One region of the Saccharothrix sp. CB00851 genome, then DNA from elsewhere that is predicted to be linked to it. Evidence: riboswitches for the same ligand, from Rfam matches in the RefSeq annotation. Region 1 holds a riboswitch; each other region holds the start of a gene.

Region 1 (10,194 bases):
CGCAGTTGCGCGACCGGATGGGCTTCCGGGGCGTGGCGATCACCGACTGGGAGGACATCCGGTTCCTGGTGGACCGCTACCACGTGGCGGCGGACTACGAGGAGGCCATCGCGATGGCCGTCAACGCGGGCGTGGACATGGCGATGGAGCCGTCGGACGCGGCGGGCTTCACCTCCGGCCTGTTGGCGGGCGTGCGCAGCGGCGCGATCCCCGGCAAGCGGATCGACCAGGCCGTGCGGCGGATCCTGAAGCTCAAGTTCGAGCTGGGGCTGTTCGAGAAGCCGTTCGTGGACGTGGAGAAGGCCGACGCGATCGTCAACGGCGCGGACCGGGCGCTGGCCCGCCAGGCGGCGGCGGAGAGCACCGTGCTGCTGCGCAACGACGGCGTGCTGCCCCTGTCGACCGGCGCGGGCAAGCTCGTGGTGACCGGTGACGCGGCCGACTCCGTGCCCCGCCAACTCGGTGGCTGGTCGGTCGGCTGGCAGGGCGTGCCGAACTGGTCGCCGATGCCGGACGCGGTGACGGTGCTGGAGGGCATCCGGGCCGCCGCGCCGTCGGCGAACGTGGTCAGCGCGCCCGCGCAGGCCGACGCGGTGGCGCAGGCCGGTGACGCCGACGCGGTGGTCGTGGTGCTCGGTGAGGACCCGGGCGCCGAGGGCGAGTCGGACACCGAGGAGCCCGCGCTGACCGCCGAGCAGCAGGGCCTGGTGAACGCGGTGCGTGCGACGGGCAAGCCGGTCGTGGTGGTGCTGCTCACCGGTCGGCCGCAGGTGCTCGGCACGGTGGCGGACGCCCCGGCGCTGGTCGCGGGCTGGCTGCCGGGCTCGGAGGGCGGCAGCGCGATCGCCGACGTGCTGTTCGGCGCGGTTAACCCGAGCGGCAAGCTGCCGGTGTCGTGGCCGAAGACGGTCGGTGACCAGCCGTTCTCCTACGACCAGCCGCGTGGCGCGAACACCGTGGCCAGCTCGGGGTACGACCCGGCGTTCGCGTTCGGGCACGGCTTGTCGTACACGACCTTCACCACGTCCGCGCCGACCCTGAAGTCGGCGGAGGTGCGGCGGGACGAGCAGGTGAAGGTGTCGGTGACCGTGGCCAACACCGGGGCGCGTGACGGCACCCTCATCGTGCCGGTGTACGTGCACCAGCCGGTGAGCAAGGTGCTCACGCCGGAGCGGCGCCTGGTCGGCTTCACGCGCGTGGCGTTGAAGGCGGGCGAGGAGCGGGCGGTCGAGGTGACGTTCGACGTGCGGCGGCTGGCGGTGACGTCCGGCGACATGGACGGCGCGGGCAAGCCGGAGGTGGCCAAGGGCGACTACGAGGTCGTGGTCGGCGAGGAGAGGACTCGATTCACGGTGCGGTGAGCTGCCCTGATATCCTTCTCTGCCGTACCGCGCGGCATTCCGCTGTGGAGGAAAACCGCCCCTTCGTGGGGCGGAGCCGGTGACAAGCGCGGTGCGACTCTCCAGACCGAGGAAAAGGTGGCTTTCGCGTGGCGAACATCAAGTCCCAGATGAAGCGGATCAAGACGAACGAGAAGGCGCGCCTGCGCAACAAGGCCGTCAAGTCGTCCCTCAAGACCGCCATCCGCAAGTTCCGTGAGGCCGCCGAGGCCGGTGACAAGGAGAAGGCCACCGTCCTGGCGCGGGAGGCTTCCCGCAAGCTGGACAAGGCCGTCACCAAGGGCGTGATCCACGCCAACCAGGCCGCCAACAAGAAGTCGGCGCTGGCGCGGCGCGCCAACCAGATCTGATCTGGTCCTCACGCCACTGGTTCTTGCCGAAAGGGCCGCCCACCCCGCGCGGGGTGGGCGGCCCTTTCTGTCGTCCCGATCAGCCCGCGCCCCGGCCGCCCCGCACCCCGGTCAACCCGCATCTCTGTCGGCCCGCGTTCGGGTTTGGCCCCATCCGCGCGGCCCGCGCCCCGGCCAGGTCCCGTCCAGCCCTGCCCGCGCCCCAGCCCAGCCCGCGCCCTCACCAGGCGCCATCCAGCGCCCAGCCTGACCCGCGCCCTCACCAGGCGCCATCCAGCGCCCAGCCTGGCCCGAGCCCCCGCCAGACCCCATCCAGCCCGGCCCGAGCCCCGCCCACCCCGAGCCCCATCAGGCCCGTCCAGCGCGACCCGCGTCCCGGTCAGCGGCGGCCGTGCGCCGCGACGATCTTCAGCACTGCGCGTTCCAGGGCGTAGCCCGAGTCGGCGGCGACGCCCTTGACGTCGGCGTTCAGGTCGGCGACCACCGTCATCGCCGCCGCGAGCCCCCGGTCCTCCCAGCCGCGCGACTGCCCCTGGGCCTTCTTCACCTTCCACGGCGGCATGCCGAGCTCCCCCGCCAGCTTGAACGGGTCGCCCCGCCCCACCGCCGACACCCGCGCGATCGTGCGCACCGCGTCGGCCAGCGCGTCGGCGACCAGCACGTGCGGCACGCCGAGCTGGATCGCCCACCGCAACGCCTCCAGCGCACCGGCCCGGTCGCCCATCACGGCCTTCTCCGCCACCGCGAACCCGGTCACCTCGGCCCTGCCCCGGTGGTAGCGGCGGACCGCCTCGGCGTCGACCTTGCCCCCCGTGTCCGCGACGAGCTGCGAGGCCGCCGCCGCCAACTCGCGCAGGTCCGATCCGATCGCCTCGATCAGCGCGGCCACGGCCTCCGGATCGGCCTTGCCACCACCCGCCGCCCGGATCTCGTTGCGCACGAACGCTTCCCGGTCCGCCGCCTTGGTGATCTTGGGGCACTCGGTGACCCGGGCACCGGCCTTGCGCAGCGCCGCGGGCAGGTCCTTGGCCACCTTGCTGCGCCCGCCACCGGTGTGGACGACCACCAGCGTCACCCCGTCCGCCGGGGCCTTGGCGTAGCCGATGATCGCGTCGGCGATCTCCTTGCCGCACTCCTGCGCGGCCTCCAGCGCGACCACCCGGCCCTCGGCGAACAGCGACGGGCTCACCAGTTCAGCCAGCTCAGGCGGGGTGAGATCGGTCACGCGCACGCGGGTCAGGTCGGCCTGCGGATCGGCTTTCCGCGCCGCCGCCAACGCACCGCGCACCGCGCGCTCGACCAGCAACTCCTCCTCGCCGACGATCAGGTGCACGGCGTCGGGCGTGTCAGCGGGCGCACTCACGGACGCGATCCTCCCACGCGCGTCCGGCGTCCGGATGGTGGACGTCTCTGGCTGAAGGTCGGGATGGTGACGTAAGTTGAGGCCACAACTGAATACCGCTCATCCAGAGGGGCAGAGGGATCGGCCCGAAGAAGCCCCGGCAACCCGTCGCACAGCGTCCGCTGGCGACCACGGTGCCAATTCCGACCCGCGACGCGCGGGAAAGATGAGGAGATACCTCGCGATGACTGCTGTCAGTGTGCCCTCGGCCACCACCTCCTTCGACCTCGGTCCCGCCCGCGCACTGTCGTGTCGCGAGTGCGGCCACGAGACGCCGCTCGCCGCCGAATACGCCTGTCTCGAGTGTTTCGGGCCGCTGGAAGTGGCCTACGACTTCGGCCGGGTCCGCCGCGAGGACATCGAGGCGGGCCCCCGGTCGATCTGGCGCTACCGCGGCCTGCTCCCCGTGCCGACCACCGTCGAGTCGCACCCCAACACCAACCCCGGCGGCACCCGCCTGGTCGAGGCCGACCGCCTCGCCAAGGCCTTGGGCGTGCGCAAGGTGTGGGTGAAGGACGACACCGGCAACCCCACCCACTCGTTCAAGGACCGCGTGGTCGGCGTCGCCCTCGCCGCCGCCCGCGAGCTGGGCTTCAAGGTCCTGGCCTGCCCCTCCACCGGCAACCTGGCCAACGCCGTCGCCGCCGCCGCGGCCCGTGCGGGCTGGCAGTCGGTGGTGCTCGTGCCGTCCACCCTGGAGCAGGCGAAGATCCTCATGACCGCCGTCTACGGCGGCAACCTGATCACCGTCGACGGCAACTACGACGACGTGAACCGGCTGGCGCAGGAACTGGCCGCCGAGCACGAGGACTGGGCGTTCGTCAACGTCAACGTCCGCCCCTACTACGCCGAGGGCTCCAAGACGCTCGGGTACGAGGTCGCCGAACAGCTCGGCTGGCGGCTGCCCGACCAGATCGTGGTGCCCATCGCCTCCGGCTCCCAGTTGACCAAGGTCGACAAGGCGTTCCGCGAGCTGGGCGAACTGGACCTGGTCGAGCAGACCCCCTACCGCGTGTTCGGCGCGCAGGCCACCGGCTGCTCCCCCGTCGCGGCCGCCTTCAAGGCCGGCCACGACGTGGTCACCCCGGTCCGCCCGGACACCATCGCCCGGTCGCTGGCGATCGGCGCCCCCGCCGACGGCCCCTACGTGCTGGACGCCGTCCGCCGCACCAACGGCGCGATCGAGGACGTCACCGACGAAGAGGTCGTCGAGGGCATCCGCCTGCTGGCCCGGACCGAGGGCATCTTCGCCGAGACGGCCGGCGGCGTCACCGTCGCCACCGCGAAGAAGCTCATCGAGACCGGCCGGCTGGACCCGGACGGCGAGACGGTGCTCCTGATCACCGGTGACGGCCTCAAGACCCTCGACGCCCTGGGCGACCGCGTCGGCCCCCGCGCCAACGTCCCGCCGTCGGCCGAGGCCGTCCTGAAGGCCCTCCAGGACTGATCCCGGCGATGTCCGGGCGGCCGACCGCGATGCCGGCCGCCCGGACGTCACGGTCCGGGTCAGCCCGGCGGTGGGATGCCCGTCGACGGGTTCGGCGATCTGTCCGGCGCTGGTCGGCTTGATCGCGGTACCGCGGTCGGCCTGGGCACTGCCACGACCGTCTCCGTCCTCCTGGTTCTCATAGCGAGATCCGGGACGAACGCAGCCAGCCGGTTCGGGGGAACGCGGACAGCTCCGGCAGGACGTGCGGCCCGACCGGTTCGGTGACCACGCGCCAGGCGGTGAGCATCTGAGGCCAGGGACGTGTCGCCTTCTCCTGGTTGTAGCGCTCGGCGTGCCACTCCTCCGGCTGCATGATGAGGTCGGCGTCGAACAGGGCGTCGGCGACCAGGCGGTAGGCGGTGTCCGCCGAGGGCACCTGTGCCAGTCGGATCACGCCGACGGCCGTCGCCCTGGCGACGATGCCGCGTTCGCCGCCGGGCAGGTCCTCGCAGACGTAATAGGTGAAGGCGGGCCGCAGTTCGTCCCGCGGCCACGGTTCGGCGGTGTAGCCCGGCTGCCACAGCGCCCACGCCACGGCCCGGTTGCCGCCTCGCGGCGACCAGCCGGAGTGCAATCGGATCCAGACGTCGTTCCTCATCGTTCTCCCCTTGTCCGTTGTGGGAATGGCTGCCGCCCCGGCGGGCGACCCGCGGCCCGTCCGGGCCTGCCAGGACGGCGGTGTCGCCGTCCCGGTCCGTGCGCAGCACCAGCGCGCCTCGGCTCGTCAACGCGTCGACCAGCACCCCGCTGGGGTGGCCGTAGCGGTTGCCCGCGCCGACGCTCACCAGCGCGATCCGCGGCCGGACGGCCGCGAGGAACGCCGGTGACGAGTACCGCGACCCGTGGTGCGGCACCTTGAGCACGTCGGCCCGCAGGTCCACGTGCCCGCCGAGCAGGTCCGCCTGCCCGGCCAGCTCGATGTCGCCGGTCAACAGCACCCGCCCGGCCGCGGTGGTGGCCCGCAGCACCAGCGACGCGTCGTTGACCGCCGTGTTCGTCTCACCCACCGGGTCCGCACGCGGGCCCAGCACGTCGAGGTCCAATCCCGGCCAGCTCAGCCGCTGCCCGGCGCCCAGCTCGACCACGCGGACCCCGGCCTCCCGCGCTCGTTCCACCACCTCCTCCCACGCCCACTCCGGCTGCCGCGACGGCCCCACCGCCACCGCGCCGACACCCCGCTCGGCCATCACCGCGGCCAACCCGCCGACGTGGTCGGCGTGCAGGTGGCTGAGCACCACCAGCGGGATCCGCCGCACGCCCAGCCGGCGCAGGCACGACAGCACCGGCACCGGGTCCGGCCCCGTGTCGACCAGCACCGCCCGGTCGCGCTCGGCGGTGGCCAGGACGACGGCGTCGCCTTGCCCGACGTCACAGGCCACGACCGACCAGCCGGGCACCGGCCAGCCCGGCGAGACGACGTTCAGCGGCACGATCACCACCACCGCGCCGACCACAGCCGCCACGGCCAGCGTCCGCACCCGGCGCAGCCTGGTGATCGCGTAGCCGAGCACCAGCACCCCGGCCAGCAACACCCCGCCGACCCAGCCGCCGGGCCACGCGACCGCCGCTCCCGGCACGGCCGCCGCGTGCCTGCCGACGGTGATCAGCCAGCTCGCCGCCGGACCGGCCACCTCGACGACCAGCCGGGCCGTCGGCTCGTGCGCCGGTGCCAGCAGGGTGGCCAGCACCCCGAGCACCGTCGCCGGGGCGACGACCGGGGCGACCAGCAGGTTCGCCAGCACCGCGACCAGGCTGACCTGGCCGGAGAGCCCGGCGACCAGCGGCGCGGTCGCCAGGTTCGCGGCCACCGGCACCGCCAGCGCCTCGGCGAAGCCCACCGGGACACCCCGGTCCTTCATGGCGGCGGCCCACCTCGGCGCGAGCAGCACCAGCGCCGCCGTCGCCACGACCGACAGCCCGAACCCCGGATCGGTGGCGAGTTCCGGGTCGTAGAGCACCAGGACCACCACCGCCGCGGCGAGCGCCGGCAACGCCGACCGCTCCCGACCCAGCACCAACGCGAGCAACGCCACCGCACCCATCACCGCGGCCCGCAACACGCTCGGCTCCGGCCCGGCCAGCACCACGAACCCGACCAGCGCCACCATCGCCCCCGCCGCGCACCCGCGCGGACCGATCCTCAGCAGCCTCAGCAGCAACAGGACCGCGCCGCAGAGGATCGCCAGGTTCGCCCCGCTGACGGCGAGGACGTGCGCGAGACCCGCCGTGCGGAACTCCTCCACCACCCTGGGCGGGAGGGCGGAGGTGTCGCCCACGACGAGCGCGGGCAGCAGCCCGGCCGGTTCGGGGTCGAGCGCGGTGCTCGCTCTTCGCAGTCCAGCCCGCAGGTCTTCGGCGACCCGCTGCCACACCGGTGCTTCCGTCACGTCCTGCGGAGGCCCACGAACCCGCAGCACCGCGACCGTCAGCTCGCCACCCCGGGGAAGGGCCAGGGTGCCGCGTGCGGTGGCCCGTTGGCCGGGCAGGAGATCCCGCCACCGGGCCGCCGACGCCAACACGACGATCCGACCACCGTCCTCGAGCGTCCCCCGGACCAGCACCAGGTCGACCCCGCCTGCCCGCGAACCGAAGCCGCTGGTGCGCAGCCCGTGCGGCCGGTTGTCGAGTTCGAAGTGGACCGTGACCGACGCCCCGGTCTCCGCCGCCTCCCGCAAGGGGTGGCGGGCAGCTCCGTGGACCTGGGCACCGATCCACAACGCCGCAACCGGCGCCGCGACGACCACCGCCACCGCCGCCGGCCGCCACGGGCGCAGGACCAAGCCGCCGAGCAGCGCGGCGACCAGACCGACCGCCGGTGCCGCCCACCACGCCCAGAGCAGCCCGGCCAACGCCGTCGCCCACACCGCCAGCGCCGCCGGCACCAAGTACGCGCGGGGATTCACGACTCGACCTCCAGACGAAACCGCCGGGAACGGCGACAACAACGAAGCGGACTGCGGGGCCAACGGGGACGGCAGCGGCCAAGCCGACGGCAGAGCGCAGCCAACGGCTCACACCGTTCTCGAACAACCACCGGCGCCGCCAGGAGCAGGCCGGTGCGGGCGGACTTCGGCCTCCCTGCCTGGTTGGGGATGCCGGGAGTGGTGACGGCTGAGTGGGTGGTGAGGGTGGCCCGTTGCGTGGTGAGCGGATCAGTTCGAGCGGTGCGCAGGTCGGGCTCATGAGCTCACCCAGCGGAACCTGGACAGGGTGGTGAGACGGGTGCGGGCGGTGTGGATGGCGCGGCGGGCTTCGGTCAGGAGGTGGGGTGTGCGGTGGCGGGAGTCGGCGTGACTGCTGTTGGTCTGCTGGAGGTTCGGTGCGGTTCGTTGGGTGGGAATGCTTGGCGGGTAGGGGGTTGGCGTGACGCGGTCCGCTGTGGAGTCGGTCGGGGTGGGTGGGGTTTGTGGGCTGCCGTGGGTTGGGCCGCCGTCGATGGGGTGCATGAGGTCTCCGGGTGTGCGCTTAGAGACGGACCAGGTCGCGGAGTTTGGCCAGCTTGGCGTCGCCGATGCCCTCGATCTCGCCCAGCTGGTTCAGGGAGGTGAAGGGGCCGCGCTTCTGCCTTCGGTCGATGATTCGTTGTGCGGTCACCGGGCCGACGCCGGGCAGGGTGTCCAGTTGGTCCTTGGTCGCGGTGTTGAGGTTCAGTGGTCCGGTGGTCGCTTCGGCCGGTTGGGGTGCGGGGATGCCGACGGCTATCTGCTCGCCGTCGGTGACCTTGCGGGCGAGGTTGAGCGGGGTCAGATCGGCGCCCGGGTTCGCTCCGCCCGCTGCTCGCAGGGCGTCGGCCACCCTGGCGCCGTTCGGGACGGTCACCAGGCCGGGGGTGGGTACCTGACCCACGACGTTGACGACCAACTGGTCCTCGGCGCGGGTGACGGCCGCGGCCTCGGCTACGGGGAGGTCGGGTGGGGTTTCCGGCTCGGGGCGCTGCCACCACAGGGCCAGCGCGACCGCCAACGCCACGCCGGCCATGACGCCTGCCAGCAGGAATCTGCGGCGGTGGGGGATGACTTGTTCGGGCAGCCAGCGGCGCAGCAGGCGGCCGAGGGAGTTGGGTGGGGCGGCGTCACCCGCCGACGAGACGAACACGAGCGTCTCGGCATCCGACGCGCGGTGCCTGCCCCGTTCCTGGGAGACCAGGGCCTTGAGGCGGGCGGTGGTGGTTTCCGGGTTTCTGTCGAACATGCGGTCGACGTTAGGCCGGATGGAGCAGGCGGCGGGGTGTCAGTTCGGGATCTGTGGATAACTCGCTGAATGCTGGATAACTGCGGCTAGGACACCCCTCCGGGCAGCACCACCACGCCCAGCACACCGGGGCCCGTGTGCGCGCCGATCACCGCTCCGACCTCGGAAATCAGGCAGCCGGTCGAGCCGGGAACGCGTTCGTCGAGCAACGTCGCCAGTTCCGCCGCGCGTTCCGGCGCGGCCAAGTGGTGGACAGCCAGGCCCACCGGTCCGGAACCCGCCGCCGACGCGGCCAGGTCGACCAGGCGGCCGATCGCCCGTCCCATCGTGCGCACCTTCTCCAACGGCACGATTCGACCGTCGTCCACGTGCAACAACGGCTTCACCGCCAGCGCCGTGCCCACCAGCGCGGCGGCGGCGCCGATCCGCCCGCCTCTGCGCAGGTGGTCGAGCGTCTCCACGCAGAAGAACATCCTGACCCGGGCGGCGGCGGCCACCGCGGCTTCCTCCGCGCACGCCGGGTCATCACCGGCAGCGCAGGCGGCCAGCACGGCGAACCCCAACCCCATGCCCGTGGCCCGCGAGTCGACCACCCGGATCCGGGTCGGATCAACCTCCTCCGCCGCCAGCCGCGCCGCCTCCCACGTGCCCGAAAGCTCACGGGACAGGTGCACGGACACGATCGCCTCGGCGCCCTCCGCCAACACGGACCGGTACACCTCGGCCAGTTCACCCGGCGTCGGCCGGGACGTGGTCACCCGGCGGTGCTCCCCCAACGCCGCGGCCAGCTCCGCCGGACCGAAGTCCACCCCGTCCAACCTGCTGCGACCGTCCACCGCCACGTGCAGCGGCACGACCCGGACGCCGTTGCGCTCGGCGAACCCCTCGGGCAGGTACGCCGTGGAGTCGGTGACGATCGTGGTGGACACGAGTGCCGAGACTACGGCTCCGCCGCACCCGAGTGGCCGACCGCCACGGACCTGATCAGTTCCGCCATCGCCCGCCCGACCAGCTCGTGCCCTTCCCAGCCCCAGTGCAGGCCGTCCGGGTTGCCGCGCCGTGACCGAACGTGCTCGCCCACGACCGGCGGCACGTCCAGCAGCGGCACGCCCGCCCCGTCCGCCCACTCACGCACAGCGCGCTCCGCCGCCGCACGCCCGCTGTGCACGCCCGCGTAAGCAGCCGAGCAGTGCACCGACGGCGTCATCCCGACCACCCTGATCCCCGGCGCGAGAGCACGCACAGCACGCACCGAGTCGTCCAGGTAACGTACGGTCAACCGTGGCGGCAGCGCCACCGGATACCCGCAGAACGCCCGCGAGAGCACCGGCTGCAACGTCCGGTACCCGGCCCGCGCCCGCC
Region 2 (10,194 bases), on a different contig from region 1:
GGTCGTGTGTCACCACGACGAGTGCCGTGCGACGGGCCAGCAGGTGCTCGGCGAGCCACCGCACGCCCTCGACGTCGAGGTGGTTGGTCGGTTCGTCCAGCACGACCAGGTCCAGGTCCCGCACGAGCGCCGCCGCCAGCGCCACCCGCCGCCGCTCGCCACCGGACATCGTGCCCACCGGGGCGTCCATGCCGAACCCGGTGATGCCGAGGCCGTCCAGGATCGACCGCACCCGCGCGTCGGAGGCCCACTCGTGCTCGGAGGTGAACCCGAGCGGGTCGATCACGGCGTTGCGGACCGTGGAACCCTCGGGCAGCTCGGTGCGCTGCGTGACCACCGCCATGCGCAGGCCGCGGTTCTGGCTGACCCGTCCCTCGTCCGGTTCGGCGAGCCCGGCCAGCACTTCCAGCAGCGTCGTCTTGCCGCCGCCGTTGAGGCCGACGACGCCGATGCGGTCGCCTTCGCCGACTCCGAGGGACACGCCGTCGAGCAGCGGACGCACGCCGAACGACTTGGAGACGTTCTCCAAGTTGACCAAGTTGGCCATTTACCAGCACCTTCATCGAGAACGGGTGACCACGCGGTACGCCAGCCTAGCCATCGCGCCGGCGACGACACCCGGCCCGCACGGCAGAGCGGCGAGCAGGTCAGGCGTGCACCTCGGGCGGGATCGGGCGGGGTGCTTCCTCGGTGCCGATGACGCGCGCCCCGTGCACCGGGCCTTGCGCCACGCGCACCGTCCGGCAGACGCCCGCGCCCGCCAGTTCGGCGGCGACGCGCACCGCCGAGTCGCCGTCCGTGCAGAGGAACGCGCAGGTCGGACCCGAGCCGGACACCATGCCGGCCAACGCGCCCGCGTTCACGCCCGCGCGCAGCGTGCGGCGCAGGTTGGGGCGCAGCGAGACGGCGGCGGCCTGCAGGTCGTTGCCGAGGAGCAGCGCGAGCTGGCGCGGGTCGCCCGAGGCCAGGCCTTCGAGCACGGCTTCGGCCTCACCGACACGGGGCGGGTCGCCGTCCGCGCGCAGCCGGTCGAGCTCGTCGAACACCTCGGGCGTGGACAGACCGCGCCGGTCGAACGCGAGCACCCAGTGGAACGTGTGGCGGGACAGCACGGGCACGATCCGGTCACCCCGGTCGGTGCCGAGCGCCGTGCCGCCGTAGATGGCGAACGGCACGTCCGCGCCGATCTTGCCCGCGATGCCGGCCAGCTCGTCCCGGCTGATCTCCAGCCGCCACAGCGAGGCCAGGCCGACCAGCGTCGCCGCCGCGTCCGCGCTGCCACCCGCCATGCCACCGGCGACCGGGATGGACTTGCGGATGACGACGCGGACCTTCGGGTCGTCCGGGTCGCGGCCGACGTGCTGGGCCAACGCCCGCACCGCCCGCCAGGCCAGGTTGGACGCGCCGGTGGGCACCGAGTCGGCGCCCTCACCGTGCACCTCGACACCGGGGTCCTCGGCGATGGCGACGGTCACCTCGTCGGTCAGGGACAAGGCCTGGAAGATCGTCACCAGGTCGTGGTACCCGTCCGCGCGGAGGTCGCCTACGGCCAGGTGCAGGTTGACCTTGGCCGGGACGCGGACGGTGACCGGGGGTGGGACGACAGCGAGCACGCCATGAAGCGTACGGGCGTTTCCGGGTAGCTCGCTGCCACTGACCGCTGACCTGCGGTGAAACGCACGTCAGGTGCCTCCGTTCGCGTCCCGGGACCGGCTACCGCGAGTCACGGGTCGGTGGACAGGGGTCAGACGGAGAGGACGGAGCCGGCGAAGGTTTCCTTGATGTAGTCCTTGACCTGCTGGGACTGCAGGAGGGCGAGCAGGTCCTTGACGCGCTGGTCGTCCTTCAGCTCGACCCTGGTGACCAGGCCGTTCGCGTTGGGGTTGCCCTCGGTCTTCTCCAGGACCAGTGCGTCAGTCGACGGCTTCAGGCCCGCGTCGATGGCGTAGTTGCCGTTCACGACGGACGCGTCGGTGTCGTCCAGCGAGCGCGGCAGCTGGGCGGCCTCCAGCTCGACGAACTCCAGGTTGCGGGGGTTCTCCGCGATGTCACGGATGGTCGCCGTCTTCTCCTTGCCCGGGATCACCTTGATCAGCCCGTTGGCCTGGAGCAGCTGCAGGCCCCGGGCTTCGTTCGTGGCGTCGTTGGCCACGGCCACCCGGCCGCCGGACGGCAGGTCGGCCAGCGACTTGTGCTTCTTCGAGTACACGCCGAGCGGTTCGAGGTGGACCGGGCCGATCCACTCCAGCGGCGCGCCGCTCTCCGCCTTGAACGTGTCCAGGTAGGGCACGGTCTGGAAGTAGTTCGCGTCCAGCGACCCGTCGACCAGCGCGACGTTCGGCTGCACGTAGTCGGTGAACTCCACGACCTCGATCTTCAGGCCCTTCGACGCGGCCAGGTTGTCCGCGACGTAGCGCAGCACCTGGGCGTGCGGGACGGGGCTCACGCCGACCTTAAGGGGTGCGTTCGGGTCGGACGCGGCCCCGGTGTCGCCACTACCGCAGCCCACTGCGGTCAGCAGCACGGCGAGCAGGGCAGCACGAATACGCATTTCGTTCCTTAGGTGAGGAGAAAGACGATCAGACGGACGCGGTGCGGCGGCGGTCGACGCCGCGGGCCACGCGGTTGGTGGTGAACTGGATCAGGGTGGCGATGACGGCCAGCACGACGACCGTGCTCCACAGGTAGCGGTCGTTGAAGCGCTGGTAGCCCATGCGCACGGCGAGGTCGCCGAGGCCGCCGCCGCCGACCACGCCGGCCATCGCCGAGTAGCCCAGCAGGGCGATCGCGGTGACGCCGACGGCGTTGACCAGCGCGGGCAACGACTCGCGGAGCAGCACGCTGCGCACGATCCGCAGCGTGGACGACCCGGTGGTGACGGCGGCCTCGACCACCGACACGTGCACCTCGGCCAGCACGTTCTGGACCAGCCTGCCGACGAACGGGATCGCGCCGACGGCCAGCGGCACGATGGCCGCCGTGGGTCCGATGGTGCTGCCGAGCAGCAACCTGGTCAGCGAGGTGAGCACCACCAGCAGGACCAGGAACGGCATGGAGCGGCCCAGGTCCACGACGAACCCGAGGACCTTGTGCAGCACCGGCCGGGGCTTCAGCCCACCGGGCGCGGTGAGCTGGAGCCAGATGCCGACGGGTGCGCCGAGCAGAACAGCGATCAGGGTGGAGACGACCACCATGTACAACGTCTCGCCGGTGGCTACCAGCACGTCGTCGAACACGATGGACCAGGGTGTTGCAGACCTCACGCAGCTACTCCCTGCGGACCCGACAGGGTCCGTCGCACCGAGCCGCCCGCTTCCGAGATCCACTCCAGCGCCGAGTCCGCGCGCTCACCCTTGAGGCCGACGCGGAACCGCGCCACCGGGGTCTCGCCGAGCCGGGTCAGGCCGCCGCCGAGCAGGTTCAGCTCGACACCGAACCGGCTGGTCGCCTCGGGCAGCAGCGCGCCGACGGCGGCGAAGCCGATCAGCACGACGTCCGCGACCCGGTCGAACGAGCCTTCCAGCGCCGGGTTCTGGTCCACGGCGGGCAGCAGGGACGAGGCCGTGCGGCTGGTGGCGTCGGACACCAGGTCCAGCACCTTGCCGTGCTCGACCACGCGGCCGTCCTCCAGCACCGCGACGTCGTCGCAGATCCTGCGGACCACGCCCATGTCGTGCGTGACGACGAGGACGGTGACGCCCAGTTCGGCGCGGGCCCGGTCCAGCACGGTGAGCACCGAGCCGGTGGTGTCGGGGTCGAGCGCGGACGTCGGCTCGTCGGCCAGCAGCACGGACGGCGACGCGGCCAGGGCGCGGGCGACCGCGATCCGCTGGCGCTGGCCGCCGGAGAGCTGGTCGGGGTAGGAGCCGGCCTTGTCGGTCAGGCCGACCAGGTCGAGGAGTTCGGCGACGCGGGTGCGGCGCTGCGGCCCGGCCACGCCCGCGGCCTCCAGCGGCAGCGCGACGTTGCCCGCGGCGGTGCGCTGGCGCAGCAGTGAGTCGCCCTGCGGCACGACGCCGATCTGCCGGCGGGCGGCACGCAGGGCGGTGCCGTCGAGGGAGACGAGGTCGGTGCCGTCGACGCGGATCGCACCGCTGTCGGGGCGCTCCAGGAGCGCGACGCACCGGGCCAGGGTGGACTTGCCCGCCCCGCTGGGGCCGACGACGCCGAGCACGGTGCCCGCGGCGACGTCCAGGTTCACGCCGTCCAGCGCGCGAACCTGCCCGGTACTCCCGGGGAAGGTCTTGGTGAGGTTCTCGACAGTGATCACGTTTCGCTCCACGACAGCATGCGGCGCGCACGCTGGTGGCGTGCGTGACCGACGGCTCAGCTCAGAAAGGTGTCCTGAATGAAGGACGCGAGGATTCGAAGGCGCCCAGGGCTGCTAGCGGCAGCTGCGACAGGCTGACGACGTGCGGCGGCCGTGGTCGACGACCCGCCGGCGGGTGAGCATTCGCATCCTGGGCACGTGATCCTCCATCGATCCTGGCTGAAGCACCTGCCCCCATGGAGGGGTGGTTGCTGCGGCGTCGTAGAGCCAGGTCTCTCGGCCGCTCGGGATGGCACCACGAGTAGACCTGACCGAGCCTCGCTGACGCAAGCCTGAAACCGGATCGTCCGGCAAATCACACTTTCGGCCGAAAGATCATCGACTACCGAGGGGACGCGGCCTCGGCTATCCGGATGAAGTCACTGACGGCCAGTTGTTCGCCGCGCACCGCCGGGTCCACGCCCGCGGCGACGAGCAGCCGCTGGGCCTCGGCGGCCGAACCCGCCCAGCCGGACAGCGCGCCGCGCAGCATCTTGCGCCGCTGCGCGAAAGCGGCGTCCACCAACGAGAACAGCCGTTTCGGGTCCACAGTGGACAGCGGTGGGTGGCGCTCGAACGCGACCAGCGCGGAGTCCACGTTCGGCACGGGCCAGAACACCGAGCGCGGCACCGGGCCGGCCCGGCGGGCGTCGGCGTACCAGGCGAGCTTCACGCTGGGCACGCCGTAGACCTTGCTGCCGGGACCGGCGGCCATCCGGTCGGCGACTTCGGACTGCACCATCACCAGGCCGGTGCGCAACGACGGCAGCACGGCCAGCAGGTGCAGCACGACGGGCACGGCCACGTTGTAAGGCAGGTTCGCGACCAGGGCGGTCGGGGCGGTCGGGAGCTGGTCGGGTGTGACGCGCATCGCGTCCTCGTGCACGACGGTCAGCCGGTCGGCGAGGTCGGGCGCGCGCTCGGCCACCGTGACGGGGAGGCGGTCGGCGAGCACCCCGTCGATCTCCACGGCCACCAGCGCGCGGCAGGAAGGCAGCAACGCCAACGTCAGCGAACCCAGGCCGGGGCCCACTTCGAGGACCACGTCGTCCGGGCGCAGGTCGGCGGCCGACACGATGCGCCGCACCGTGTTGGGGTCGTGCACGAAGTTCTGCCCCAGCTTCTTGGTGGGGCGGATGTCCAGCTCGGCGGCCAGCCGACGCACGTCGGCCGGCCCGAGGAGGTGGCTCCCCGAACCGGCCGACGTCGAATCCTCAGTCACCCGTGCATTCTCCACCACGTCACGCACGCCCCTGGACCACCACGCGAGGTCGCGTCGATCGTTCGCGACTCATTTTCCGGCGATCACGCTTTTCGATCGTCGGAAAATCAGGCGCGAACGATCGACTTCCAGGCGACCGAGCCCGCCGTCTGCGGAGCAGCGGCAATCTAGGGGAGGCCCAGCTTCTGCTGGCAGTGGGGCCAGGCCGAGTAGCCGCCGCGCGCGTCGCGCAGCTTCGTCGCCACCGCGATCTGCTGCTCGCGGGTCGCCTGGTGCGGGTACGCGGCGTACTGGCCACCGCCGTAGGCGTCCCACGTGCCCTTGTTGAACTGCAGGCCGCCGTAGTAGCCGTTGCCGGTGTTGATGGCCCAGTTGCCGGTCGCCTCGCAGTAGGCCAGCCGGTCCCAGATCTCGCCGTCCGGCGGGAGCTTGGTGCCGACCTTGACCTTCTTGGGCTTCGGCTCCTTGGTGACCTTCGCGCCCAGCTTCTCGCGGCCGACCTCGGCGCCGTTCTTCACGGTGACGCGGTAGGTGACGATCTGCTCGCCGGCCTCGCCCGGGTCCAGGACCTCTTTCTGGCCCTTCATCATCGTGTCGTCCTTGACCTCCTCGACGGGCGGCTGGATGGCCTCCGTCGCGTTGATCACCGACACGCCGGTGCGCGTGATGTGGACCTCGGCGCCGTTGGTGACGCGCAGGTCCATCGCCGTTTCGAGCTTGTCGTCCGGGCCGAGCGTGAGGTTCTCGTTCTTCAGCAGCTCCTCGACGGTCACGGCCGTGGTCTGCAGCTGCCGGGGCGCGTTGCCGCCGTCGTAGAGCGTGATGGTCTTGAGGCTCTTGACCTCGAGCGAGAGGCCGCTGAGGGGCACGTCCATGCCGCGGTCGTGCGAGAGCCACGCGCCCTCGTCGTTGACCTGCATCTGGTCCAGCGCCTCGTCCACGGTGACCGAGCGGACCCAGCCCTCGCGCTGCTCGCCGTCGACCGTCATCTTCACCAGCCGGCCGCGGTCCAGCGAGATCTTCCCGCCGTCGCCGACCTTCGCCTGGGGTGACGGGCTGAGCGCGTCGTGCTCGCCGATCGTGATGCCCTCGTCGGCGAGGATCTCGCCGACCGTGGACTCGTAGGTGCGGACGGTCTTGGCTTCACCGTCGACGTCGACCGTGACGGACTTGTCCATCGCGATCGCGGTGGCACCGCCACCGGAGATGGTCACCAGCACGGTGGCGACCGCGGCCTTGAGGAAACGCCGCTTCCACTTCCCCGCGGCTTCGACCAGGGCGGCCGGCGGGGCGTCGGGCCGCTCGGCGGCCAGTGCGCCCGCGACCCGGTCCTGGGAGACCTCGTCGGGGATGATGATCGGGGGTAGGAGCGTGGTCTCGGCGTTGATCAGCCGGATCAGCTCGTCGACGTCGACGTTCGCGCTCTCCAGCAGCGCGTCGGCGTCAGGTCCCAGTACTTCCAGGACGTCGTCCGGGGTGATGGTGAACACCGCGGTGTCCCATTCGGACGGCGGCCCGGGTCTGTCCAGGACGTCGACACCGGTGATCGGTGCCTGCACGGGCGTAAACCAGTCGGTGTCCTCGTTGAACGAGTTCACGGGGTGCCATACCTCCTGAAGGCGCGAAGTCCGGCGACGCGCACGTTCGATGTCGGTGGTCAGCTGGTGATCTCCGGCAACTCCTGTGCGTGTTCGGCTTCGTCGCTTCTGGTGTCAACGTGACCCGCCCCGACTGCGGGTGCGCCCCGAACTGCTACTCGGGGCACGGTCACGGGACCGTAACGGGTCCCGGGCGGTTGTGCCAACACCCCCGCAATCCTTGTGAGTTCAGTCACTCCGTTAGGGGAGCAAGTCTGTCCGCCATTCGTTGTAAGGAGGATTACGACTCCGCCGCGTCACGAAGACCGAAGACCCGTTCGGCGTTTCGGGTGATCTTCGTGGCCAGCTCGGCCAGATCGGTCTCACGCAGAGTCGCTAGGTCACGGACCGTGTAGTTGACGCAATAAGGCTCGTTCGGGCGACCTCGGTACGGGTGGGGCGTGAGGAACGGCGCGTCGGTCTCGACGAGCAGGTGGTCCTCCGGCACCCACAGTGCGGCTTCCCGCAGGGCGTGGGCGTTGCGGAACGTCGTGGTGCCCGCGAAGGACAGCACGAACCCGCGTTCCACGCACGCGCGCGCGAAGGAGAGGTCACCGGAGAAGCAGTGGAAGACCACTGTGGACGGCGCACCCTCGGCGTCGAGCACCTTCAGGATGTCGTCGTGCGCGTCCCGGTCGTGGATCATCAGCGGCTTGTCGACCTTCTTGGCCAGGTCGATGTGCCAGCGGAACGCCTCGTGCTGGGCGCTTTTCGGCGCGTAGTCCCAGTAGTAGTCCAGGCCCGTCTCGCCGATCGCGACGACCCGGGGCTGCTCGGCGAGCCTGCTCAACTCCGCCTGCTCGACCTCGCCGAACGTCGACGTGCGGGTCGGGTGCAGGGCGACGGCGGCGAACACCCGCTCGTCCCACGTCGCGGCTTCGGCGGCCCAGCGGGCGGCGTCGAGGTCGTCGGCCACGGTGATCACGCGGTCCACGCCCGCCCCGACGGCCCGGTCGACCACCTCGCGGACCTGGTCGGGTGTCGTCGCGCCGCACGCGTCCAGGTGGGTGTGGGCGTCGACCACCGGCGCCGGAAGGGGTTCCGGGACCGGTGGCCGTTCGCCGCGGCGTTTCGTCACTTCGTCACTTGACGATCGGGGCCCACTCGGGGCCGGTCTCACCCAGTTCGGGGTCCAGCTTCGCGAACAGCGGCGCCGGCTTGGCCAGCGGCCTGCCCACCTCGATCGGCGTGGACGCCCAGGTCGCCTGCTCGGCCGCGTAGTCGCCGGTCAGCACCGGGTACTCGCGGTCGGGCACGTCGAGGTCGGCCACGTCGGTCAGCTGCGGCTGCGCGGCCCACACGCCCGTGCCGCCCAGCGCCTCGTGCACCTTCTGCGCCGAGTGCGGCAGGAACGGCGTCAGCAGGGCGTTGGCGTCCTGCACGACCTGCAACGCGGTGTGCAGCACGGTGTCGCGGCGCTCGGGGTCGTCCTTGAGCTTCCACGGCTCCTGGTCGGACAGGTAGCGGTTGGCCGCGCCGACCACCTTCATCGCCTCGCTGGAGGCCTGCTTGAACCGGGAGCGGCGCAGGTTCGCGCCCACCACGTCGAACGCCTTGCGGGACAGCTCCAGCAGCTCGTGGTCGGCCTGGGTGGGGCTGGTCGGCTTCGGCACGGCGCCCACGTTCTTGTGCGCCATCGAGATCGACCGGTTGACCAGGTTGCCCCACTCGTTGGCCAGCTCGAAGTTCGTCCGGCGGACGAACTCCTCCCAGGTGAAGTCGGTGTCCTGGTTCTCCGGACCGGCCACCGAGATGAAGTAGCGCAGGGCGTCGGGCCCGAACTGCTCCAGGAAGTCCGTGACGTAGATCACGGTACCGCGCGAGGTGGAGAACTTCGAGCCGCTCATGGTCAGGAACTCGGAGCTGACCACCTCGGTGGGCAGGTTCAGCGTGCCGAACGCGCCCGGCTCGCCGCCCTTCGCGCCCTGGCCGTTCTGACCGAGCAGGAGGGACGGCCAGATCAGCGAGTGGAAGACGATGTTGTCCTTGCCCATGAAGTAGTAGCCCTGGGCGTCACCGGTCCAGAACTCCTTCCAGGCGTCGTCGTCCCCGCTGCGGCGGGCCCACTCGACGGACGCGCTGAGGTAGCCGATCACCGCGTCGAACCACACGTAGAAGCGCTTCATCGGCTGCTCGCGCCAGCCGTCGAGCGGGATCGGGATGCCCCAGTCCAGGTCGCGGGTGATGGCGCGCGGGCGCAGGTCGTCGATGAGGTTCTGGCTGAACTTGAGCACGTTCGGGCGCCACTCGGTGCGCGTCTGCAGCCAGCCGCCGAGCGCGTCGATGAACTGCGGCAGGTCCAGGAACAGGTGCTCGGTCTCGACGAACTTCGGCACCTCGCCGTTGATGCGGGAGCGCGGGTTCTTCAGGTCGACGGGGTCGAGCTGGTTGCCGCAGTTGTCGCACTGGTCGCCGCGGGCGCCGTCGTAGCCGCAGATCGGGCAGGTGCCCTCGATGTAGCGGTCGGGCAGCGTGCGGCCGGTGGAGGGGCTGATCGCGCCCATCTCGGTCTTGGGGATGACGTAGCCGTTGCGCCAGAGGGCGAGGAAGAGCTCCTGCACCACCTTGTAGTGGTTGCCGGTGGTGGTGCGGGTGAACAGGTCGTAGGACAGGCCCAGGCCGTGCAGGTCGTTCGCGATGACGCGGTGGTACTTGTCCACCAGTTCGCGGGTGGACATGCCCTCCTTCTCGGCCTGCACCGAGATGGGCGTGCCGTGCTCGTCCGAGCCGGAGACCATCAGCACCCGGTTGCCCGACATGCGCATGTAGCGGGAGAACACGTCGGAGGGGACACCGAAACCGGAGACGTGACCGATGTGGCGGGGGCCGTTGGCGTAGGGCCACGCCACCGCGGTCAGCACGGAGGCACTCATGGGCCAAGCCTACGGAGGCCCTTCCAGCACTTTTCCGCGGGTTGGGCAGTCCGCGAAGGGCCGTGCGCGGCAGGCCGTCCGCCCGTCTCAGCTCTTGCTGATCGCGGCGTCGTAGAGGGCCTTCTTGCTCACCCCCGCCGCCTCGGCGACCTC
Region 3 (10,194 bases), on a different contig from region 1:
TCAAGGAGGAGACGTTGGCCGAGTCGGTCTCCTACGGCGAGGTGGCCGAGGGCTCGGACGGTGTCGTCGGTGACGGCCAGAAGGTCCGGGTCTCGGTCACCCGGGTCTGATCGGCCTGACCCGGTAGCCCGGTAGCCGGCGAGGATGTGCTGAAAGCTCAGAAGAGCGGGAGCACGTCCTCGCCGGACGGCTATCGCAGGTCGTCCTGTTCCAACCGGGCTTTCAGCTGGTTCAGGCAGCGGCCCCTGGTCGGGCCGATCGAGCCGCGGGGCATGGCGAGGGCCTCGGCGACGGCGCGGTACTCGGCGCGGCCTGCCAGGACGGTCAGGCGGAGCAGTTCCTGGCAACGGCGTGGCATGGAGTTGAACGCGTGCCAGAGGCGGCGGTCGCGGTCGTCGCGCAGGGCTTCCGGTTCCGGTAGCCAGCGGTCGTCGGGGAGGTCCATGGCGGAGTCGGTGGACAAAGCCGGGCGGCCGTTGAGGTCGCGCCAGGCGCGTTGGGCCTCGCGGCGGGTGGCGACGATCAGCCAGCCGGCCACGGCCCTGGGCTCGGCCAGGCGGTCCAGGTGGCGCAGCAGGCTCAGCCACACCGTCTGCACGACGTCCTCGGCGGTGGCCTGGTCCAGTCCGTTGCCCCTGGCCACGTGCCACACCAACGGGGTCAGCTCGGCCACCAGGGAGTCCAGCGCCTCCCGTGAACCGGACCGTGCGGCCACGACCAGCGCCGCCTGCCGCTCGTACCTCGACGCCTGGGCCATGATCGCGGCTACGCCGAGGTCGTCCGTGCCGGGGTCCTCCGGGATGGCTTCGGCCAGTTCGGCGCGCAGGTGGTCCAGCCGGGGGTCCAACTCGTCGGTCATGACGTCTCCTTCCCGCGCTGGGAGCCGCGCACCCGTCGCTCCTCGTTGCCGACCTGCTCGCTGACCAGCGCCCGCGCCTGCGACACGTACCGCCGCACGGACGCCCGCCTGCACCCCAGCACGTCGGCGATCTCGTCGTCGGCGAAGTCACAGAACCGCAGCACCAGCGCGGTGCGCAGGTGGTCCGGCAGGTTCGCCACCGCCGCCAGCGTGCTGACCAGCTCGTGCCACGTCTCGGCGTCCCGCTGCTTGGGCACCAGGATCCGGTACGTGCCGCGCTGCCGGGCGACCACCTCGTCGGTCAGGTCGCCCGGCCGCTCCCGCCGACGGGCCTGGTCCACCAGCAGGTTGCGGATCGTCTTCACCAGCCAAGCACGCCTGGACCCGGGAGCGATCACCGGCCAGTGCCGCCACGCGCCGACGAACGCCTCCTGCACCGCGGACTCGTGGTCCAGGTGCGGCGACATCACCGCCGCGAAGCGGAACAGCCTGGTGCGCTCGCGGTGGTAGAAGTCGCTGAAGGTGGCCGCGTGGTCGTCGGGATCCTCCGGCGTCACGAACCCTCCCCCCTCTGGTCCCGGTAACCGGTAGACGGACGAGACCGGGGGTTGTGGAGGAAATCCGCGCCGTCGTTACCGTACGGTAGCGTATGGAGCTGTGGCACGGCGAACGCGCGACGACTGGACCGGGGTGGCCCTGCAAGCGCTGGCGGAAGGCGGGGTGGCCGCGGTCGCGGTGGAACCGCTCGCGGCGCGCATCGGCGCCACCAAGGGCAGCGCCTACTGGCACTTCCCCAACCGGGAAGCCCTGCTCAAGGCCACCCTCGAACGCTGGGAGCGCGAGCACACCGAGTCCGTGATCGAGCTGGTCGAGTCGGCGGTGGAACCGCTGGAGAAGCTGCGGCTGCTGTTCGGCACCGTGCTGGAGAGCGTCGAGGACAGCGCGGTGGAACTGGCCATGCTCGCCGCCAAGGACGACCCGGCGGTCGCGCCGGTGCTGGGTCGCGTCACCGAGCGCCGCATCGCCTACATGGAGGACCTGTTCGGCCAACTCGGGTTCGACGCCGACGTGGCGCACCAGCGGGCCGTGCTCGCGTACTCGGTCTACCTGGGACAGGCCCAGCTGATGTCGTCCACCCCGCACGTGGTCAAGGGGAGGCGCACGCTGCTGGAGGAGACGCTGACCATCGTGATGTGCCGTGCCTGAGGCGTTCCGGTTCGGAATTCGGGTGAAGCCGGGCGCGAAGCGAGAGGCCGTCGGCGGTCGGTGGGGTGACGGCGCGCTGGTCGTCGCGGTCGCCGCGCCCGCCGTGGAGGGCAAGGCGAACGAGGCCGTGCGCAAGGCGCTGGCCAAGGCGTTCGGCGTGCGCAGGCAGGACGTCGAGGTGGTCGCGGGCGAGCGCGGCCGGGACAAGGTCGTGCGGGTCGACCCCGCCCCGGCCGACGCCGCCGAGGTGCTGGCGCGGCTGCTCGACAGCTGAGCGCGCACAAACGTCCGCTGTGGACGGTGCGGGGCCGGAGAACTTCCGGCTGGTGACGGTGCGTGGTGCCGCGTGGTGCCGTGTGGCGTGCCGGATTCGTCCATTTCGGTGTCACCAGGGAGAATGACCCCGTCGAGTGATGTCGCGGTGACGACGGCCTGGAGGTCGAGTGGGCGGTGTGACGGACTTCCTCGGCATCGCCGCCGCGGTTCTCCTGCTTTCGGTCATCGCGGTCAGGGTGTCGATCCGGCTCGGTCTGCCGTCCCTCCTGCTCTACCTCGGCATCGGGGTGCTGCTCGGCGAGGCCGTGGTGGGCATCCAGTTCGAGGACGCCGACCTGACCCGTTCGCTGGGCACGGTCGCGCTCGTGCTGATCCTCACCGAGGGCGGGCTGACCACGCGGTGGAGCGCGGTGAAACCGGCGCTGGGGCTGGGCATCACCCTGTCCACGGTGGCCGTCGGCGTGAGCATCGCGGTCACCGGGTTCGCGCTGCACTTCCTGCTGGACATGGACTGGCGCACGGCGCTGCTGTGGGGGGCGGTGCTGTCGTCCACCGACGCCGCGGCCGTGTTCAGCGTGCTGCGCGGGGTGGGCGTGGGCAAGCGGCTCATCGGCGCGTTGGAGCTGGAGTCCGGCATCAACGACGCGCCGGTCTACATCGCCGTCGTGCTGCTCGCGTCGCCCGATCCCATCACCTGGACGGCGCCGCTGCTCATGCTCTACGAGCTGATCGCGGGCGGTGTGATCGGGATCGTGCTCGGCTGGGTCGGCGGTGTCGCGCTGCGCCGGGCCGCCCTGCCCGCCACCGGCCTGTACCCGCTGGCCACGGTCGCCGTGTGCCTGCTCGCCTACACCGTCGGCGACCTCGCGCACGCGTCCGGCTTCCTGGCCGTCTACATCGCCGCCCTCGTGCTCGGCAACGCCCGCCTGCCGCACCGCGCGGACACCCTGTCGTTCGCCGAGGGTCTGGGCTGGATCGCGCAGATCGGGCTGTTCGTGCTGCTCGGCCTGTACGCCTCGCCCGACCGGCTGCTCGACGCGCTGGTACCGGCCCTGGTCGCGGGCGCGGTGCTGGTGCTGCTGGCCCGGCCGCTGTCGGTGCTGTGCGCCGCGCTGCCGTTCCGCGTGCCGTGGCGTGAACAGGTGTTCATCTCCTGGTCGGGGCTGCGCGGCGCGGTGCCGATCGTGTTCGCCCTGCTGCCGCTGATCCAGGGCGTGGCCGGCGCGCAACAGCTGGTGGACGCGGTGTTCGTGCTGGTGGTGGTGCTGACCGTGGTGCAGGGCACGACCCTGCCGTGGCTGGCCAAGTGGCTCCGGCTGGTCAAGTCCGGCGAGGCGCACGAGGTGCAGGTCGACTCGTCGGCGCTGGACCAGCTGGGCGCGGAGCTGCTCCAGGTCCGCATCCAGCCGGGCTCCAAGCTGCACGGCGTGTACCTGTCGGAGCTGCGGCTGCCGCCGGGCTCCTCGGTCAGCCTCGTCGTGCGCGACGACAACGGCTTCACCCCGCAGCCGACGACCCGGCTGCAGGAGCACGACCAGCTGCTCGTGGTGTGCACGGAGGCCATGCGCACGGCGACCGAGCAGCGCATCCGGGCCGTCGACCGGGCGGGCCGGTTCGCCCGCTGGAAGGGCGACGTCGGCCTGCCGTGACGGCTCCCAGGATGTGAACGCCCCTCGACGGCGCGCGGCGGCCTGGGTTAACTTCGGTGCCGAAGGTCATGAGTGCCAGCGCTAAGCCCAGGCTTGCTGGCCGGCAACCCTCCTACCGCGGTGGGGTGCCCCTGGTGAGGACCTGGCCGGCGCGCAGGGCGTCCGGCAAGCGCGGGCCTCCACGGGTGGGGTCCCGGACCCCCGGAGGGCGTCATGACCGTCGCAGTTCCCCGCACCGCAGTCGCCGCTTTGCCCCGCGTCGTCGTCTCGTCGCTGCGCGTGCCGCTGGTGACCGGCGAGCGCGTCGAGTACGCCAACCTCGACCACGCGGCCAGCGCGCCGTGCCTGGAGCAGGTGCGTGACGCGGTGGACGAGCTGCTGCCCTGGTACGCCAGCGTGCACCGGGGCGCGGGTTACGCCTCGCAGGTCAGCACCAAGGTCTACGAGCAGGCACGTGCGTCGGTGCGCCGGTTCCTCGGTGCCCGGGACAGCGACGCCGTCGTGTTCACCCGCAACACCACCGACGCGCTGAACCTGCTGGCCAGGAGCGTGCCCAGGCACACCGCCGTGATTCTCTTCGACACCGAGCACCACGCCGCGCTGCTGCCTTGGCGCGGCCCGAACGTGCGTCACCTGCGCACCCCCGACTCACCCGCCCAGGCGGTGCTGGAGCTGGACCGGGCGCTGCGCGCGGCACCGGTCGGCCCGCGGCTGGTCGTGGTGACCGGCGCGTCCAACGTGACCGGTGAGGTCTGGCCGGTGGCCGAGCTGTCGCGGGTGGCCCGCCGGCACGGCGCCCGGATCGCCCTGGACGCCGCCCAGCTCGCGCCGCACCGGCCGGTGGACGTGCGCGCGCTGGACGTCGACTACACCGTGCTGTCGGGGCACAAGGTCTACGCGCCGTTCGGCGCCGGGGTGCTGGTCGGCCGGTCCGACTGGCTGCAGGCCGCCGAGCCGTACCTGGTGGGCGGCGGCGCGACGGCCCGCGTCACCGACCACGGCGACCGGCTGGGCGTGGCCTGGTCGGCGGTGCCCGAGCGGCACGAGGCGGGTACGCCGAACGTGGTGGGCGTGCACGCCCTGGCCGTGGCGTGCGACGTGCTGAGCAGGCACTGGGAGCAGACCACCGAGCACGAGCGCGTCCTGCTGGAGCGGCTGCGCGCGGGCCTGAAGATCGTGCCGGGTGTGCACGAACTGGCGCTGTTCGGGTCGGACCACGACCGGGTGGGTGTGGTGAGCTTCACCGTCGGTGGTCAGGACGCCGGCTACCTGGCCGCCGCGCTGTCCGCCGAGCACGGCATCGGCGTGCGTGATGGGGCGTTCTGCGCCCACGTCGCCGTGCACCGCCTCACGCACGGTGACCGGGCGCTGCGGGCGTCCCTCGGGCTGGGTACCACCGAGGAGCACGTGGACCGGTTCGTGGCCGCGTTGCGCACGCTCGTGGTGGAGGGTTCGCGGTGGGAGTACGAGCTCCGCGACGGCCGTTGGGCCCCTCTGGACGACCGGCGCGCGCTCCCGCCGTTCCTGCGCTGACTCCGATACTGGACAATGGCCCGGTGAGCACCGATCCCAACACCGAGCCGGACACGCCGGACCAGCCGGACGCACCGCTGCCCAAGCGACGGGTCCTCTTGCTGGCCGTGATCGCCCCGGTGGTGCTGGCGCTCGACCTGATCACCAAGATCATCGCGGTCGAGGAGCTGGAGGGGCGCGAGCCGGTCGAGCTGTTCGGCGGCCTGCTCTACCTGCCGCTGATCCGCAACACCGGCGCCGCGTTCGGCCTGGCCGAGGGCTGGACGGTGATCCTCGCCCTGATCGCGTCCGGCGTGGTCGTGTTCATCCTGTGGATCGCGCGCCGGCTGCGGTCGGTCGGCTGGGCCATCGGCCTCGGCCTGGTGCTGGGCGGCGCGACGGGCAACCTGGTCGACCGGATCTTCCGCGGTCCCGGCCCGCTGCGCGGCGGCGTGGTCGACTTCATCTCCGTCCTCGACCCGTGGGGCAACTTCTTCCCCGTGTTCAACCTGGCCGACTCCGCCATCTGCGTGGGTGGCGGCGTGATCGTGCTGATGGCTCTGCTCCAACGCGACTACGACGGCACGCGCGTCGAGAAGAAGCCCAGCTCGAAGTCGGAGAAGAACGCATGAGTGGCGACTACCGGACCCTTCCCGTGCCCGATGGCCTGGACGGGATGAGGGTCGACGCCGGGCTGGCCAAGCTCCTCGGCCTGTCCCGCACGGTGGTCGCGGCGTTGACCGAGTCGGGTGACGTCGTGCTCGACGGGCAGCCCGCCGGCAAGTCGGACCGCCTGGTCGCCGGCTCCGTGCTGGAGGTCACCCTGCCCGAGCCGGAACGCCCGGTGCAGGTGCAGGCCGTGCCCGTGGAGGGCTTGGACATCCTGCACGAGGACGACGACGTGATCGTGGTCGACAAGCCCGTCGGCGTGGCCGTGCACCCCAGCCCCGGCTGGACCGGTCCGACCGTGGTGGGCGGCCTGGCCGCGGCCGGCATCCGGATCGCCACCTCGGGTGCCGCCGAGCGGCAGGGCGTCGTGCACCGGCTGGACGTCGGCACGACCGGCGTCATGGTGGTGGCCAAGAGCGAGAGCGCCTACTCGGCGTTGAAGCACGCGTTCAAGGAGCGCACGGTCGACAAGCTCTACCACGCGCTCGTGCAGGGCCACCCGGACCCGATCAAGGGCACCATCGACGCGCCGATCGACCGGCACCCCAAGCACGACTACAAGTTCGCCGTGATGGCCAACGGCAAGCCGAGCATCACGCACTACGAGGTGGTGGAGGCGTTCCGCGCCGCGTCGCTGCTCGACGTGCACCTGGAAACCGGCCGCACGCACCAGATCCGGGTGCACTTCTCCGCGCTGCGGCACCCGTGCGTCGGCGACCTGACCTACGGCGCCGACCCGGTGCTGGCCAAGCGACTCGGCGTGACGCGGCAGTGGCTGCACGCGCGCACGCTCGGCTTCCACCACCCGGCCGACGGCCAGTGGGTGTCGTTCACCAGCGAGTACCCCGACGACCTCGCCGACGCGCTGGAACTGTTGCGCGCAGAGGGTTATTGAGCTTTCCGCCCGAAAGTCTTGCGCCGAGCGCGTGACTTCGGCCATATCGCTTTCCCGCATTCGTTTGGCTTGCGAAGCTTTTGCCAGACGACGCGGGGGAGTGCGGCATGGACAACAGGGCCAGACTCGTGGCGCTGCTGGGCACCCTGTGCCTGCTCGGACCGCTCTCGATCGACACCTACCTGCCCGCGTTCCCGTCGATCGCCGGTGAGTTCGGCTCGACGGAGTCGCAGATCCAGCTGTCGCTGACGACGTTCATCCTCGGCCTGTCGGTGGGGCAGTTGCTGGTGGGGCCGTTGTCCGACTCGTGGGGCAGGCGGCGTCCGCTGCTGTTCGGCATCGGCAGCTACGTCGTGGTCTCGCTGTTCTGCGCCGTCGCGCCCAGCGCGCTCGCCCTCTCCGGCCTGCGCCTGCTCCAGGGGCTCGGCGTGGCGGCCGGGTTCGTGGTGGCGATGGCGGTGGCCCGTGACCGGTTCGAGGGCCTGGCGATGGCCCGGTTCATGTCGTTGATCATGCTGGTCAACAGCCTGGGACCGGTGATCGCCCCGGTGCTGGGCGGCCAGTTGCTGCGGTTCACCAGCTGGCGGGGCACGTTCGTCGCGCTCGCCCTGATCGGGTTTGCGTTGCTGATCGCTCTGGCCGTCGGGCTGCCGGAGACGTTGCCCAAGGCCAAGCGGCGTCCGGCGAACCTGCTGCTCACGATCAAGGTGTTCGGCGGGCTGCTGGCCGACCGCAAGTTCGTCGGCTACGCGCTGGCGTCCGCGCTGGCCCTCGGCTCGCTGTTCGGTTACGTCGCCGGGGCGTCGTTCGTGCTGCAGGGCGTGTACGGGCTGACGCCGCAGCAGTTCAGCCTGGTGTTCGGGGCGAACTCGGTGGCGATCGTGCTGGCCGGCCTGCTCAACACCAGGCTGACCGGCCGGATCATGCCCCGACCGCTGCTCAAGATCGGGCTGGCTGGTGCGGCGACCGGTGGGGTCGGGCTGTTGGTCGGCGGGCTGGTGGGCGGTGGGCTGGCGACGTTCCTGCCGCCGCTGTTCGTGCTGACGATGAGCGTCGGCCTGCTCATGCCGAACGCCGGTTCGCTGGCGATGTCGCGGCACCCGGAGGCGGCGGGCAGCGCGTCGGCCGTGCTGGGTGTGACGACGTTTTTGGTGGGTGGCCTGATGGCGCCGCTGGTCGGCGCGGGCGGTTCGGCGAGCGTGCTGCCGATGGTGACCGTGATGGCCGCCGCCACCCTCCTGGCCCTGTTCGCCTTCGCCACCCTGACCAGGGGCGACATCGGCATCACCCGCGACCCCGAACCAACCCCGACCCCCGCCTGACCACGCGTGTCCTACGTTCGCGTCACGCGTGTCCTACGTTCGGAACACCCATGTTGAACGCTCAGAACACGGCCGACCGTCCTGAGTGTTCAACTCGGGGTACGCGAACGTAGGACACGCGCGTTCTGAACGTAGGACACGCGGGTTAGTCGTCGATGGTCCAGACGAGGGTGTTCAGGTCGGTCTCGGGGCGGGAGCTCCAGCGGACCGAGAAGATCACGGTGTCCTCGGGCAGCACGTAGACCGTGTGGCCGCCCGCCGTCTCGCCCGGCTGCACGCCGATCTTGTGCGGCGGCCGGGACGACAGTGACACCGGCGCCTTGCTGACCGTCTCACCCTTGTTGGTCATCAGCACCAGGTACATGTCGGGCAGGGCGTTGAACGGCACCTGGCCGATGTTCGACAGCTCGGTGTGCACGACCACGGCGCGCTCGCCGTCGGCCAGCTTGTACCCGGCCGCGGTGAACAGGAAGTCCGCCGGGTCGACCACCTCGACCAGCTGGATGGTGAACCGGGCGCCCTCCAGGCCCTCGGTCTCCAGCGTGCTGCCGATCTTGCCGGTGCGCGAGCGCGGCGCGGGTGCCTGGTCGCCGCGCGCCCAGCCGGACGTACCGGGCACGCCCCACGTGCTGACCGGCTCGGGCACGCGCACCGGGCCGGACGCCACCGGCTGCGGGCCGGTGCCGGGCTGCGCCGGGAACGGCGTGCTGGGCGGCCCCTGCGGGCCGGGGTAGCCGGGGTAGGAGCCGGACGGCGTGCCGTGCACCGTGCCGGACGCGGGCGGGTACGGGCCGCTCGGCGTGCCGCGGACGGCCTGGCCGCCCGGTCCCGAGTAGTTGCCCCACGCCACGCTGTTGGCCAGCGCCTTGCGGATGCCGTTCGGGTCGCACTCCACGCCGACGAGCAGCGGCAACCCGCTGCCGGACAACGTGATCAGCCGGGTCGCGGCCTCGCGCGGGTCCATGCCGAGCCGTGCGGCCACCTCGTGCACGGCGGCACGGCCCATCTCGGCGATCATGGCCAGGAGACGGGCGTCGACGGGGTCCGGCGCTACCACACGTTGAACGCTACCCGCCTGAGAAGATCCTCGCGCCATCGCCCCGCCGGACACCGCGACACGATCAAGCCCCGGTCGTGGTCGGTGATCTTCGCGCGTTATAGGGTCGGGCGAGTCTCTGCCCGAGCGCTGTCCCGGGCCCGCTGCGATCTTCAGGGGGGTTTGGGTGTCCGACTCGTTTGTGCACCTCCACGTGCACACCGAGTACTCGATGCTCGATGGCGCGGCGAAGCTGAAGGACATGTTCGCCGAGTGCGAGCGGATGGGCATGCCCGCCGCCGCGATCACCGACCACGGCAACATGTACGGCGCCTACGACTTCTACAAGCAGGCGACCGCCGCGGGCATCAAGCCGGTGATCGGCATCGAGGCGTACATGGCCCCCGAGTCGCGCTTCAACAAGAAGCGCGTGCTGTGGGGCGACCCGGGGCAGAAGGCCGACGACGTCTCCGCCAGCGGCGCGTACACCCACCAGACGATCTGGGCCCGGACGAACGAGGGCCTGCACAACCTGATGAAGCTCTCCAGCCGGGCCTCCACCGAGGGCCAGCTGGGCAAGTGGCCGCGGATGGACGCCGAGCTGATCGCCGAGCACTCGGCGGGCCTGATGGCCACGACCGGCTGCCCCTCCGGCGAGGTGCAGACCAGGCTGCGCCTCGGCCACGAGAAGGAAGCCCTGGAAGCGGCCGCCAAGTGGCGTGACATCTACGGCGCGGACAACTTCTTCGTCGAGCTGATGGACCACGGCA

The links. Region 1 has a riboswitch for S-adenosylmethionine ahead of thrC (threonine synthase). Riboswitches for the same ligand answer to the same signal wherever they lie in the genome.
Region 2: it holds a riboswitch for S-adenosylmethionine, as region 1 does, so the genes downstream of both, A6A25_RS29310 (methionine ABC transporter ATP-binding protein) here and thrC (threonine synthase) in region 1, are expected to answer to the same signal.
Region 3: it holds a riboswitch for S-adenosylmethionine, as region 1 does, so the genes downstream of both, A6A25_RS40475 (aminotransferase class V-fold PLP-dependent enzyme) here and thrC (threonine synthase) in region 1, are expected to answer to the same signal.

What each region holds. Positions count from the first base shown of each region.
Region 1 covers NZ_LWLC01000012.1:401,135-411,328, reverse strand. The annotation lists gene A6A25_RS14580 (glycoside hydrolase family 3 N-terminal domain-containing protein) at 1-1,361, shown strand, start outside; gene rpsT (30S ribosomal protein S20) at 1,490-1,750, shown strand; gene holA (DNA polymerase III subunit delta) at 2,130-3,113, opposite strand; SAM riboswitch class I at 3,210-3,325, shown strand; gene thrC (threonine synthase) at 3,337-4,599, shown strand; partial or broken gene A6A25_RS14555 (DNA internalization-related competence protein ComEC/Rec2) at 5,274-7,544, opposite strand; gene A6A25_RS14550 (ComEA family DNA-binding protein) at 8,107-8,832, opposite strand; gene A6A25_RS14545 (DegV family protein) at 8,919-9,761, opposite strand; gene octT (diglucosylglycerate octanoyltransferase) at 9,773-10,194, opposite strand, start outside.
Region 2 covers NZ_LWLC01000034.1:109,794-119,987, reverse strand. The annotation lists gene A6A25_RS29330 (ABC-F family ATP-binding cassette domain-containing protein) at 1-547, opposite strand, end outside; gene A6A25_RS29325 (4-(cytidine 5'-diphospho)-2-C-methyl-D-erythritol kinase) at 648-1,613, opposite strand; gene A6A25_RS29320 (MetQ/NlpA family ABC transporter substrate-binding protein) at 1,745-2,551, opposite strand; gene A6A25_RS29315 (methionine ABC transporter permease) at 2,580-3,263, opposite strand; gene A6A25_RS29310 (methionine ABC transporter ATP-binding protein) at 3,260-4,270, opposite strand; SAM riboswitch class I at 4,474-4,566, opposite strand; gene rsmA (16S rRNA (adenine(1518)-N(6)/adenine(1519)-N(6))-dimethyltransferase RsmA) at 4,653-5,531, opposite strand; gene A6A25_RS29300 (resuscitation-promoting factor) at 5,699-7,129, opposite strand; gene A6A25_RS29295 (TatD family hydrolase) at 7,410-8,246, opposite strand; gene metG (methionine--tRNA ligase) at 8,251-10,041, opposite strand; gene rsmI (16S rRNA (cytidine(1402)-2'-O)-methyltransferase) at 10,129-10,194, opposite strand, start outside.
Region 3 covers NZ_LWLC01000065.1:154,455-164,648, forward strand. The annotation lists gene ileS (isoleucine--tRNA ligase) at 1-110, shown strand, start outside; gene A6A25_RS40450 (RNA polymerase sigma factor) at 191-757, opposite strand; gene A6A25_RS40455 (RNA polymerase sigma factor) at 856-1,416, opposite strand; gene A6A25_RS40460 (TetR/AcrR family transcriptional regulator) at 1,517-2,065, shown strand; gene A6A25_RS40465 (DUF167 domain-containing protein) at 2,058-2,339, shown strand; gene A6A25_RS40470 (potassium/proton antiporter) at 2,518-3,990, shown strand; SAM riboswitch class IV at 4,055-4,168, shown strand; gene A6A25_RS40475 (aminotransferase class V-fold PLP-dependent enzyme) at 4,204-5,523, shown strand; gene lspA (signal peptidase II) at 5,547-6,134, shown strand; gene A6A25_RS40485 (RluA family pseudouridine synthase) at 6,131-7,066, shown strand; gene A6A25_RS40490 (multidrug effflux MFS transporter) at 7,174-8,388, shown strand; gene A6A25_RS40495 (AsnC family protein) at 8,534-9,445, opposite strand; gene dnaE (DNA polymerase III subunit alpha) at 9,612-10,194, shown strand, end outside.